Regions from separate parts of the Peribacillus sp. NPDC097197 genome, predicted to be linked through region 2. Evidence: predicted binding sites of a transcription regulator. Region 2 holds the regulator's gene; the other holds the start of a gene.

Region 1 (6,646 bases), on a different contig from region 2:
GTTTCATGGTTCTTGAAATCATTCATTTCCCTTCCGAGCATGTATACAATATTGAAATGATGAATCGCTCCAACTTAGATGCATCATTTACTGTGACCGTAGACGATTCTACTGAAGAAATCTTATATCTAAAATAATAACAGGGCAGAATCAAATAGATTCTGCCCTGCTTCGTTTTAGTCTTATGTTTTTTTATAAAGTTTTTGCACCCAGGTATTTTGGCGCCCAATAGGAGTTATTCATATCGGTGATGGTAATTCCTTTAGAAGAGGAAGCATGAATGAACTGATTGTTTCCAATGTAGATACCAGCATGAGAAACACCCGTCTTTCCAGAAGAAGTATCAAAGAATACAAGATCACCTTTTGATGGCGATGATACTTTCAATCCGGTATTCGCATAAAGCTGGGATGTTGTCCGTGGTAGGGTAATTCCTTGTGATTTTTGGAATACATAATAGATGAACCCCGAACAGTCAAATCCTGCTGGTGTCGTGCCAGCCCATTTGTATGGTGAGCCTATCAATGTTTTTGCATAATTAATCATGCTTGTATTATTGACATTATAAACACCGAGCGCATTGAAGGTAATTCTTCCTGCAATCCCATCGGCAGTCAATCCTTTAGCTTTTTGAAAGTTTTTTACGGCAGTTGTTGAATAGGTTCCGTAGTAAGTAGTCAGTGAACCAGTATATGTGAAATAACCTTTAGTTTTTAATAGGGTTTGTAGTTGTTTGACATCACTATGTGTCATTCCGGGTCTGAGGGTTTGATCTCCAATATTTGCAAACGCCTGAAGTGGGGTCAGCATTAATGCAGAAGCAACAGCAGCTGAGGCAATCCATTTCTTCATGTATCTCATTTCCTCTCTCTATCTCTCTATTTTTCTTTAACAATATTATCCTACAATACCATTGTGACAATCAAACCAGTTTTTGATTACATTTTCATTACAAAAAATAAGTAATAATACTTAGTGAAAAAACATAGAAAACGTTTTTCTTGAATAGTAAAAGGGTTAAAAGCCACGGTTCCCATTTTGGGCAAGATACCAACTAATTATATTTGTGAAAACTAGTTGGATATAATGGATTACTTTTAAAATAAAGGATTTTTATGGGTATTTAAAAGAGTCCCATAAAAAGGTGGAAATTTGTCATGAAACTTCCATTGAATGCGAACGTTTATTCGTTTAGAATGAGGGATATAATATAAAAGCGAACATATATTCTATGTAGGGTGAAGAAAAAATGGATTATAGCATGATGCCGAAACAATCAATTATGTGTATTGATATGAAAAGTTTTTATGCTAGCTGCTCAGCGGTCATGCATGGATTGGATCCGCTCGAATGTTATTTGGCAGTGGTGGGTGATAAGAATAGGGAGGGGAGCATTGTGCTTGCGGCTTCTCCAAAGCTAAAGAAGGAATTCGGTATAAAAACAGGTTCTCGGAAGTTTGAGATACCGAAAGATCCGCGCATTCTAGTCGTTGAACCCAAAATGGCCACTTATTTGAGAGTTTCGACGGAGATTACGCGCTTGTTTCACCGCTATGTTCCAAAAGAAGCGATTCATGTATACAGTGTGGACGAAAGTTTTTTGAAAGTTGATGGAGCGGCTTCTTTATGGGGGGATGCCTGGAATATTGCCAGGAAAATAAAAGATGACATTGAAAGGGAATTACAGATTCCAAGTGCAATCGGGATTGGGCCGAACATGCTGATGGCGAAGCTTTCTCTTGATCTCGAGGCCAAACATACAGGAATAGCTGAGTGGACATATGAAGACGTACCAGCTAAGCTTTGGCCGATTTCTCCGCTTCGTGAAATGTGGGGGATAGGAAGGAGGGTGGAAAAGACCCTTCATGGCATGGGAATATTCACTGTCGGGCAACTTGCCAATTATGACCTTCAATTGCTTGAAGCGAAGTTCGGGATTATGGGCAATCAGCTTTATCATCATGCCTGGGGAATCGATTTGTCAGATCTCGGGGCGCCGATCATCGAGGGGCAGGTCAGCTTTGGTAAAAGTCAGATTTTACTCCGTGATTACAAGGAAGAACACGAGATCAAGCAGGTTATGGTAGAAATTTGTGAGGAAGTCGGAAGAAGGGCTCGTACCCATAGGAAGGCTGGACGGACGATCAGTCTGAGCATTGGTTATAGTAAGGATGAGTTTGGCGGTGGGTTTCATCGCTCCCGTTCGATTGAGGAACCGACAAATATCACAATGGAATTGTATAAAGTCTGTCTTGAACTTTTTCATGAAAACTATCATAAGCAAAAAACGGTTCGTAGCGTTTCGGTCACACTCTCGAATATTGTGGATGATAATGAGATGCAGCTGACTTTATTTGATGCTTCACGGTGGAAAAAGCGGGAATTGAGTTATACCGTTGACCGCATTCGACATAAATATGGTTCAAAATCACTGTTGCGCGCGGTTTCGTATACGAAAGCCGGGACGGCCGTTTATAGAAGCGGATTGCTTGGCGGGCATAAGGCTTGACAAAGTCGTCAGAGGAGGAAAAAAGAATGATTCATGATCGGGGGCGTATCAAATGGACATCCATGATGCTACCGGAGCATGTGAAGATGTTGCGGGATTGGGTGGCGGAGGATAGCCATGAAGCAAGACGCATTCTCGATGAACAGCAGTTTGAAGAAATGAATGCTGTGATGGGGGAAGCGATGGAAGAAGGTAGAGAGGTCACGATTGCCTATTATGACAGAACCCGTTACCAGCTTTTAATCGGAAGCATTCATTATTATGATGAATGCTTGCAAAGACTTCATATTATTGACCATTTTCAGCAACCACATTATATTCAACTTTCCCATATAGCGGATGTAAGATTGATGGAATAAGAATGGTGGGATTATCCCCATGGATGCACAAGAGTGCGGGAAAAGGACAGGGGTCCTTTCATCGTTTATAATGGGGGAATGGAACGAATAGGGGGAAATGAGATGTACATTGAATGGACAGATAGAGCAGCCGAAAAACTTTCCGATAAAATACAGGGAAAAGAAGGACATTTACAGTTGAAATATGATACAGATGGCTGTGGTTGCGTAGTAAGTGGCGTGACAGCTCTTTGGCTCGTTGACGAGCTTGAGGAGGATAATCAAAAAGTGGAAACTAATGGAATTCCCCTTTATGTCGAAAAATCTAAAATGATTTTTCTCGATGATATCATGACAATAGACTTTGTGGTCGAAGCAAACTGCTTTCAGCTAAAAAGCCCGAATCAAATCTTGAATCCAAGGATGAGTTACTTTAATAAACTCTAAAAAAAGCAAAGGGAGAATCCCGATAGTCGTGGGATTCTCCCTTTGTCTATTTCAATACAAGCTGTTCGAGAAATTGGTCGATCCGTTCCTCATATTCCTTGGGATTAGCATTATATGATTGTGCGTGAGCCCCGTTTTTTGCGAGGTAAAGTTGTTTTGGTCCTTTTTTTGCTTCATATAATTCAAGTGTCATGGAAGCGGGAATGAAAGTATCAGGTTCACTATGAATGAACAGCACTGGTTTTTCGATAGTACTAATGAAATCTATCGGTGATACTTCGTTCGTCCAATATCCATCACGAAGTTTGATGAACATGCGCCCAAGTGGAAAGATGCTCCAGGTTGGAAAAGGGATTTCCATACCGATTTGATGTTGAATTTGCTTTTCAAAATTGGAAAATGGACAATCGGCAATATAAAAATCTGCTCCATCTTCAAGCATGCCCGCATATAGAAGAAGGGTCACAGCCCCCATGGATTCACCATGAATGCCGAAGAAAAGATCTGAACCTTTACGTTTTTTTAACTCGTCAATCACGGCTTTCAAGTCGGATTTTTCATAATGTCCATAGCTGCTTGTTTTCCCACCGGAGTCTCCATGACGACGGTGATCATAGATGACCGCATTGAATCCACGCTTAAGGAAAATGTTCATGTACTTGATCGAGTTCGTTTTATTTTCTGTCACGCCGTGAGCAATAATGATCCACTTATTCGTAGGATGCGGTTCAATAAACATGCATTTCAAGGAATACCCAGATGGAGAAGGTACCCAGATTTCGCTTTTAGGCAGGGTATCAAAATCCTCTTGAATGAACCGTTTAGCCAAGACTTCACGATCTTTGATGAAATCATCTTCCTTCTTCTTCATGTACATGAGCCGATTAGAAAAATAAATACCGATGCCGACCATATACGTCAAGATGCCGGCAATTGCGAGACCCCATTTTTTCATGGTGAACCTCCTTGTTTTTAGTTTATTTTACCATGTTGAAAAATAAGAAAATACTGTTAAGAAATCGTCACGGGTAAAACCGGAGTCATGGTATAATAATGTATAATGTCAGGGGGTTTTAAGGATGAAAAAGAAACAGCCGCGCAATCAAAATCAAAGTAAAAAGCAAGAAAAAGAAGCATCGTCATCATTGAAACTTGGTGATATGCTCAATCAAGATATCATGTCGCAGCTTCGCCAAAAACAAAAAGAATTAAACGATGCGGAACAAGAGAAGAGAGCAGCAGAAGAAGAAAAGAAACGTCAAGAAAGAAAACAGCGTGAGAAAAATAAATCATTCGAAGAGCTGTTGGGTGAAAGTAATCTTAACTGGAAAAACTATAAATGATTTTAATGAAATCGGGATGTTTATTATGACCCGACCAAAAAAACTATAAATGGAAAGCATCTTCGTTGGTACCCATGTACTTATAACGGGGATGTTTTTGTATGAGGAAAATGACATGGAACAAATTAAATTCCTTCGTAATTCTGTTTGGATGGCCGAATCGCTTTATTTTATAAAGCATAACGATTATATTAAAAGTAAGTTTGATAGGTACCCGCTTATCGAATGGACTACTATTAGTTGGTGATGAAATGGAAAAAAGAATAGAATCTGTACTGGAAAATCAACTATGCTTCCTTCTATATGCAAATTCGAGGGAAATGACCAAGAAGTATAAACCACTACTTACCAAACTTAACGTAACGTATCCTCAATATCTCGTTCTGCTTTTACTATGGGAGCAAGACACGCTTACAGTGAAGAAATTAGGGGAGTTACTTGCACTTGATTCAGGAACGCTCACTCCCATGTTGAAACGGATGGAGCAGAATGGGCTCATTGTTCGTGAACGGTCCACTAAAGATGAAAGGTCTGTCATGATTCAGCTGACTCGAAAGGGACTTGATTTAAGGGAAGAAGCCTGTTTCATTCCTGAACGCATTTCGGATATGTCCGGTGAAGATAAGCAAGTGGTTGAGGATTTGAAAGCGTCGCTGCTTCAACTATTAAAAACCTTGCAAGCACTTTGAAGGAATAGAAAAACGCCTGGGTTCACTTCAAACCCAAGCGTTTTTTTGTGAAATTGCTTTATTCTACTTCAATTTCAATGGCAACATCCACATTGCCGTTGATTGCTTTTGAATAAGGGCACATTTGGTGAGCTTTATGAACGAAAGTTTCAAATGAATTTTTATCGATTCCTGATCCCTTTACGACTAATGTTACAGCCAAGCTGTATTGATGCATATCACCCATCAATAAACTGACATTGGCTGTGACGTTTGAAGTAAATGTAGCACCTTCAATCTTTCCAACCGATTGTAAAGCACTATCAAAACAAGCCGCATATCCTGCTGCAAAAAGCTGTTCAGGATTAGAAGCTTCAGGCATCTGTTTAGCCCTTGGCGTTCCGGGCATTGCAATATCAACCGTAAAGTTTCCATCAGCTGAAATGGCCGTTCCTTCTCTTCCTCCATCAACCGTTACGGACGTCGTAAATAGTGTTTTTGTCATTGTTTATCTCTCCAATCTTTTCATTTAGATTGTGCACAATTGAATTGTATAATATCAATTAAGAAATAGCAACAGAAAAGATCTTAGAAAGAACTCACCCTACACTTTTGCAGCTGAGTTATTTAAAAGTGTAGGGTATGACTCCCGGAATAAAAAAAAGCTATCCAACCGTAGGTGTACGGAAAGGATAGCTTTGCAGAGAAATGATTGCTAGTCTTTAAAGGGTGTTCAGGTTAGATTTATTCCCGGTGGTTTGCATATTTGCTTGCTTTGGTGAGTTGCTTCAACAGATCAAGTTCATCTTTTGAAAGAGAAGGGCTGTTGGCAGCCTGACAGTTTTCGCGAAGCTGTTGCACCGTGCTCGCCCCGGCTACGGCAGATGCAACGCATTGGTTCGATAATACATATTGCAGAGCCACAGCATTCAGCTTCTTGCCGGAAATCTTCTCTTTTAATTGTGGAAGTAAGTCCTTGAGTGCTTGATAGCTATAATCGAGGTAGCCGTCCTCACTAGCCTTGTTAAGCATTTTTTCACTTAGCAGCCCTTTGGCGAGAGGCCCCCGAGCAATGATGCTGACCTGCTTATTTTCCAAAAGTGGCATCCACTCTTCCGGACGGCGGTCCAGAAGGCTGTACTGCATCATCACGGAATCAATATCTGAATTCTCGACAAATGCCTTTATTACATTGGGCCGAATCGATGATATTCCATAGTACCGAATCAAACCTTCTTTTTTTAAGTCCTCAAAGGCTTCAATCGTTTCCTCCAAATTATCTTCAATCGTACCGCCATGCAGCTGATAGAGGTCAATATAGTCGGTGCCTAGTCTCTTTAG
Region 2 (6,646 bases):
AATGGTCACTCCTATAAAGATGCATGAAACTTTAAAGAGGGAAAGCTTTTCGGTCATCCCGAATAAACCAACAGCTGTTGTACTAATAAGTATTATAGGCCCAACGAGTGCGAGGGAACTATTCACAACCAACGCTTTTTCGATATCATTAAGTCTTAACATGAGTATAGCTGCGAATATTTCTATACTTCCCGAAAGCAAACGAAGTAAACCCATTATAAGAACGGCTTTTTCAAAAGCTATAAACATGATTTTCCCCTCCGAACTTTTGTGCACGTTTATCTTATGAATCTATTTTAAAAAATAGGACAACTTTATCCTATCCCGGTGGTCGTTCCATTTGAAAATACCCATCGTTATGGACTTTATGAAGGGGGTCAGGTGGAAGTCAGGTGACACGGTATCTTTCTTGGCTAAACAGTACGATAGCCGATAGATACCAATATATATATATATATATATAATAAAAGTCGGTCAGAAATTACGTGTTAAGGGAGTATGTCAACGGAGAGAAAAAGTAGGAAATCTTATGAGTGTTGTACCAAGCGCTATATCTTTCATATTGACGGTATGTCCTCAATAGCCTAGGATGTAATGGTATTCGTTTGAAGGAGGGCCCCATATGACTTATAAAACGCTATTGCTTACGCTTCTGTTCTCACAGGGGTTATTCTTCGGTGGTCTACCTATTTTTCTTCAACTCCTATTCTATTTGAACCCTTGGGTGATCATGGTTGTATGGGTTTGTATTGTAGTCTCTGTGTTGATAATCGTCTTATTGGTCAGGGGGGAAACAATAAAACTACCCCGATTGTATTGGCAGGTAGCGATAAGTGGTTATAGTTTCTCTTTGCTAGTTTTACTTTTCTTCCGACCTGAAGGACAGGAATATTCGTATAACATTATCCCGTTATCTACAATCAGCACTTATTTGACTGGTGATTCGAATTGGCTTGTTTCTTTTTATAATCTAAGTGCCAATATAGGATTATTCATTCCATTTGGATTGTACCTGCTATCCAGAAAGGGAAAAAAGATGACCGGTATTCCAAGATTTCTTATTCCCTTTTTCTCAATCTCAATCATAGAAATATGCCAGTATGTTTTTCAAAGAGGAAGTTTGGATATAGACGATCTGATCTTGAACCTTATTGGGGTATATTTGGGATATTTCTTGTATCGTTGGTTCGTGAAAGTGATAGATATTATCCCCGCAAAGCGGAATGCATAATGAAAATCCGGTAGAGTCCAGTAACATACAGTTTTGACGAAAAACAAAAAAAGCCAGCTTGTCCATGATAGGAGAAGCTGGCTTTACATTTGTTAACGTAAGCCTTTCATAAAGCCTTGAATCTTTGGTGATATTGCCAATAGGATAAATCCTAAAATCAATGAAATGATTCCGATAGCCCCGAAATAGACCATTTCCGTGTCCGCAGAGTAAAATCTTACAATTTGAGCATTTAATGCTTGTGCTGCTGCATTGGCTAAGAACCATAAACTCATCATTTGTGCTGAGAACGCAGATGGAGCAAGTTTAGTCGTAGCTGACATACCAACAGGTGACAAGCATAGCTCTCCAATTACTACAAGGAAATAACTAAGTACAAGCCATAATGGGCTAACTAATGAACCGGCTCCTCCAAAATAAGAGGGAACCAAAATTACTAGGAATGATAAACCAGCAAAGAATAGGCCAATTGAAAACTTTTGAGGTATAGTTGGCTGACGTTTCCCTAATTTAACCCATAACCATGCGAATAAAGGAGCTAAAGTAATGATGAACAATGGGTTTAAAGATTGGAACCATGCTGGTGAAATGTGAAAACCTGCAAATTCTAACTGTGTCCGTTTATCAGCATAATTTGCTAAAATAGTTGAGCCTTGTTCTTGAATGGCCCAAAACATGACAGCTGCTATAAATAAAGGGATATAGGCTAGTAAACGTGAACGCTCAACAGATGTTGTTTTCGGACTACGGTACATCACAATAAAATACATGGTAGGAATTAGAATTCCAAGGATACCAACAAGCCCGATGAAGCTATTAAGTGTTAAGAGACCATTTGAGATAGCGATTGCACAAATGATGGCAATAATTATGATAGCTAGCCCAATCTTAGTGTAAACAGATTTCTTTTCATTCGGAGCCAAAGGATTGACAGGGGTTATTCCTGCAAGTCCAAGATTTTTTTTCTTTGTAGCCATGAAGACGATTAATCCAATAAACATACCAACGGCTGCAATGCCGAATCCAAGGTGGAAATTGTAATTCATTCCAACTGTTCCGACAATAAGCGGAGCAATGAATGCACCCGTGTTTATTCCCATGTAGAATATGCTGAAACCAGAATCTCGACGGTTATCGTCTTCTGCATATAGCTCTCCAACAATACTAGATACATTAGGTTTTAAAAGACCTGTACCTATAACGATTAGTATCATGGAAACGAAGAACATGGAAATACTGCCCGGAATCGCAAGGGCAATATGACCAAGCATAATCAATATACCGCCGTAAAAAACGGATTTCGATGTTCCGAAGATCCTATCGGCTAACCATCCACCAATAATTCCGGACATATATACTAACGACCCATAGATGGATACAATGGCTAGAGATGTTTTTTCATCAAGACCTAGTCCGCCTTTAGATACCTCATAATACATATAGTATACAAGAATGGCCTTCATACCATAATAGGAGAAGCGCTCCCAAAACTCCGTGAAGAAAAGGGTGAATAGTCCTTTAGGGTTTCCGAAAAAACCTTTTTGAGGAATGCTATCCAAAATTTTCTGTTTATTTATTGATGACATACATTCTCCTCCTTTTATTATTGTATAATAACTTTTCTTAGAGCTCTTGTAAAGAATATTTAGTGTATTTTAATAATAGTTCTTAATAACCTGTGTTTATTTTCCATTTTAGTAAAATGGAGGACTATCGAAATAGTATAATTAGGTAAGAAGGTATATATTAGAGCCCTTTAATCACTTTGGATTGAAAACGCACCGTTCATTTGATATATAATCCATTAAGTAAATGATTTGGGGTTTCGAATTGCAAGAACCTTCAACAAGTTATGAAAATCCAATTTTAAATGGTTGTGTAGAAAAAATGATGATGAATAAAGGTTGAAATATTAAAAAAGTATGGTAGGAAATAGTGTAAATAATTGAAAATAGGAATATTGTCATATCGACAAAAGAAGCCAAAATACTTATTCTAGTATAGAAAGCAATTTAATTGTTTTCTTTTTTACCATGTGGTGCCGCCAGATAATTGCAGTTATCTGGCGGCATTTATTATTATAACCAAATAATAATTTTCAACCATTCTTACTGGATGGTTTTCTTTGTGGTAGGGAGAACGGAAGATCAAACACTAAAGGCCACCCTTTTTAGGGCGGCCTTTTATAGTACCTATATAGGTAGAAGTATATAAGCAGCCGATAAGTTTATTGCCTGAGGAGCTTAAAGTGATTTTCATTAGTCACAAGTCTGTTCTATTAATAAAAAAATTTCATAAATTTTAGAGAAAGGAGGTGGTTATTTTTGGAGCTAATTTGGATGTTAATTGTTGGTGGAATAATTGGATGGCTGGGAAGTCTGATTTTAGGAAGGGATATGCCGGGTGGAATTATTGGAAATATCATTGCTGGATTTGTTGGAGCATGGCTTGGTACTGCAATATTAGGGCCAATCGGACCTGAGACAGAAGGGTTTTACATTGTGCCTGCGTTACTGGGTGCCATAATTGTTGTGTTTATTGTATCCATTATCATGAGAAATACAAGATGGAGGTAGAAAGCAGAGGGTACAAGATTGAATGAATTTGCCAGAATCACGTGTAGATGGTTTAGAGAAAGCTGATCTATATGTGTCCATTATTGCTTGAAAATGCTGTTCAACAATACTGGACAGTTTTTTTGCGTAAAAAAATAGAGGTTTTCGATCGAAGGATCCATCACTGTTTACTCAATCCGAATGATTATCTGAGTTCCTAAAAGACACTAAAGCTGTTTTAAGTGCGGTGTAATTACCGATACTGGCGTATCCGTAAAACCATCCCATAAAAATCCCTGTAGTCAAGTGATGCCGATGGCTTATGAATATAGAAAGGATTAAACCAAGACATAACGCAATAGTGGGTACGTAACTTCGGGGGATAGGTAAGAGAAACTTTATAATTTGAGTCAAAATCATGATAGTTGGGATAGCAATTACAGCATCCCAAAAATTTGTATGTATTGTCGGAAAATCCATAGTAACACCACTTTCAAAAAGAAATGTCTATTGAACTAATTTCACCGGATATAAAAGAATTATACCTTGTTATTTTGACTCGGTTTGTTATTCAATGCTCTCTAGTAAAATATTATAATATTGCTTCTGTCATATACATAGGATGTAATACATAGACTTAAAACAAATAAAAAAAGCGCAATTTGCGCGCTTTTAGTGAATTTGCCTATATAGCCCGATCACTCTTCCAAGAATGGTTACATCTCTTAGAATGATAGGTTCCATATTGGAGTTTTCTGGCTGAAGCCGTATGTAATCCGGTTCCTTAAAGAATCGTTTAACGGTGGCTTCATCATCTTCCGTCATGGCCACGACGATATCTCCGTTATTGGCATTGCTTTGTTGTTTTACAATGACATAATCTCCATCATGAATTCCTGCTTCAATCATACTTTCACCCATAATTTCAAGCATGAACACATGATCATCATGTGGAACCATACTTTCAGGAAGAGGGAAGTATTCCTCTATGTTCTCGATGGCAGTTATCGGCATACCTGCGGTTACTTTTCCGAGAAGTGGTACGTTAACTACGTTTGTTTTTGGAATGTTATTAGATTCTTCTATATTTAAAATCTCAATGGCCCTTGGTTTAGTCGGGTCGCGTCTGATTAAGCCTTTGCTTTCCAAACGAGATAAATGTCCATGTACAGTCGAACTTGATGCAAGTCCCACAGCTTCGCCAATCTCTCTAACGGAAGGTGGATAACCTTTTTGACGAACTTCATCTTTTATGAAATCAAGAATATCCTGCTGCCGTTTTGATAGTTTAGTCATATACGCACCTCTTCTCTATAATTCTTTGCTATATTATAGCATGGCTCCACATGCTATACAAACATAAGTTCGAATTTGGTTGTTGACTGAAACAAATGTTCGTATTATAATTCAATCATCAACTAAAAACGAACGTACATTCGCTATGGAGGGATATTAATGAAGACATTTTGCAAAAATAATATTTATACGATTCTATTAGCAGGATTTGTATTTATCTTGTCTATTTTATTCTCTTTCACATTAGATAGTAATCAAAATAAGGATTTCCTTTCGATTGAAATTAACGAAGGTGATACTATATGGGAGATTTCAGAAGAATATGGTCAAACCGAATTGACAAAAAAAGAATTCATTGGTTGGATAGAAGAGTATAACGGTGTAAGGGCGGATACTATTAAGGCAGGTCAAATCATTGTCATACCAGTTGAAAGTGAAAAAGTAGTCCAAAGTTTGGCTAGTAAGCAGTAAAGGTAGGTTCATATGAAAGCAGTCATCTATTGTCGGGTAAGTACAGAAAAAGAAACACAGGAAACCTCGCTAGCTAGGCAGGAAGAGGAATTAGTGAAGTTAGCAGAACATAATGACATGGAAGTCGTTTCAATAATAAGAGAGCAGGCAAGTGGTTACGAACTGAACCGTGACGGGATATTTGACATGCTTGATCTTTTTAAGACAAAAGAAGCGGATGTTCTCTTGATTCAAGATGAAACTAGGTTGGGAAGAGGAAATGCTAAAATTGCCTTGTTTCATGTTGTACTTAAAGAAGGAGTGAAGATTTTCACACTTTCTCATGATGGTGAGTTAGAATTATCGGACTCTGATGCCATGGTTATCCAAATTGTTGGTATTGTAGAAGAATATCAACGTAAACTACATAACCTGAAAATTAAACGTGGTATGCTTAGGGCCGTTGAAAATGGCTACCGGCCCCAGAAAAACCTGAAGAACCAAAGAAACTCCACTGGCAGGGATCGTAAAGAAGTACCCATAGAAGAAATTGTGAAACTGCGTTCGAATGGATTAACTTTTGCGGAGATTGCGGCAACACTGAGAGGCTTTGGCTATGAAGTGTCAAAAGCAACGGTACACCGCAGATTCTTGGAATACCAGCAAGGTACACCGAAGAATCAATCATAGAACTTGTAATTTCACTTTTTTTTTAATACCATGTCAATATCCGTATATATAAAGGAGAAAAATTATGCTATCAAAAGAAAAAATGGCCCGTATCAATGAACTTTCTAAAAAAGCTAAGGGAGAAGGCTTAACTGTAGAAGAGGCAAAAGAGCAAACTTCCTTACGAAGTGAGTATTTGGAGACATTTAGACGTTCAATGGCTGATACGCTAGAAAATGTTAAAGTTATCGATCCGGAAGGTAATGATGTCACGCCTCAAAAAATTAAAAATATTAAAGAAAAAAAAGGTTTACATTAACCAATAAGGACTGATGATGGCCCCATCATTAGGATTACTCATGAGGAATGTAAAGTGAAAAAAGAGAATGCATTGATGTATGTATTCTCTTTTTTGGTTTAACCTAACCTTGGTAAATCCTTAATT

Evidence for each region. The regulator LexA, encoded in region 2, represses DNA repair genes until DNA is damaged. The targets are predictions, from matches to a motif close to CGAACATATGTTCG.
Region 1: a site for LexA is predicted at 1,177-1,190, ahead of ACQKL6_RS04530 (Y-family DNA polymerase). Genes of this name have one in related genera too.

Annotation. Positions count from the first base shown of each region.
Region 1 is NZ_JBNNST010000002.1:424,522-431,167, reverse strand. Features, by position in the region: gene ACQKL6_RS04540 (DUF3221 domain-containing protein) at 1-137, shown strand, start outside; gene ACQKL6_RS04535 (C40 family peptidase) at 193-852, opposite strand; gene ACQKL6_RS04530 (Y-family DNA polymerase) at 1,250-2,509, shown strand; gene ACQKL6_RS04525 (YolD-like family protein) at 2,536-2,868, shown strand; gene ACQKL6_RS04520 (iron-sulfur cluster biosynthesis family protein) at 2,971-3,294, shown strand; gene ACQKL6_RS04515 (alpha/beta hydrolase) at 3,341-4,249, opposite strand; gene ACQKL6_RS04510 (YqkE family protein) at 4,374-4,637, shown strand; gene ACQKL6_RS04505 (MarR family winged helix-turn-helix transcriptional regulator) at 4,889-5,326, shown strand; gene ACQKL6_RS04500 (Ohr family peroxiredoxin) at 5,385-5,810, opposite strand; gene ACQKL6_RS04495 (aldo/keto reductase) at 6,050-6,646, opposite strand, start outside.
Region 2 is NZ_JBNNST010000011.1:67,445-74,090, reverse strand. Features, by position in the region: gene ACQKL6_RS15130 (YqhV family protein) at 1-249, opposite strand, end outside; gene ACQKL6_RS15125 (VanZ family protein) at 623-1,231, shown strand; gene ACQKL6_RS15120 (peptide MFS transporter) at 1,324-2,817, opposite strand; gene ACQKL6_RS15115 (GlsB/YeaQ/YmgE family stress response membrane protein) at 3,571-3,807, shown strand; gene ACQKL6_RS15110 (hypothetical protein) at 3,979-4,266, opposite strand; gene lexA (transcriptional repressor LexA) at 4,459-5,082, opposite strand; gene yneA (cell division suppressor protein YneA) at 5,242-5,553, shown strand; gene ACQKL6_RS15095 (YneB family resolvase-like protein) at 5,566-6,222, shown strand; gene ACQKL6_RS15090 (DUF896 domain-containing protein) at 6,287-6,520, shown strand.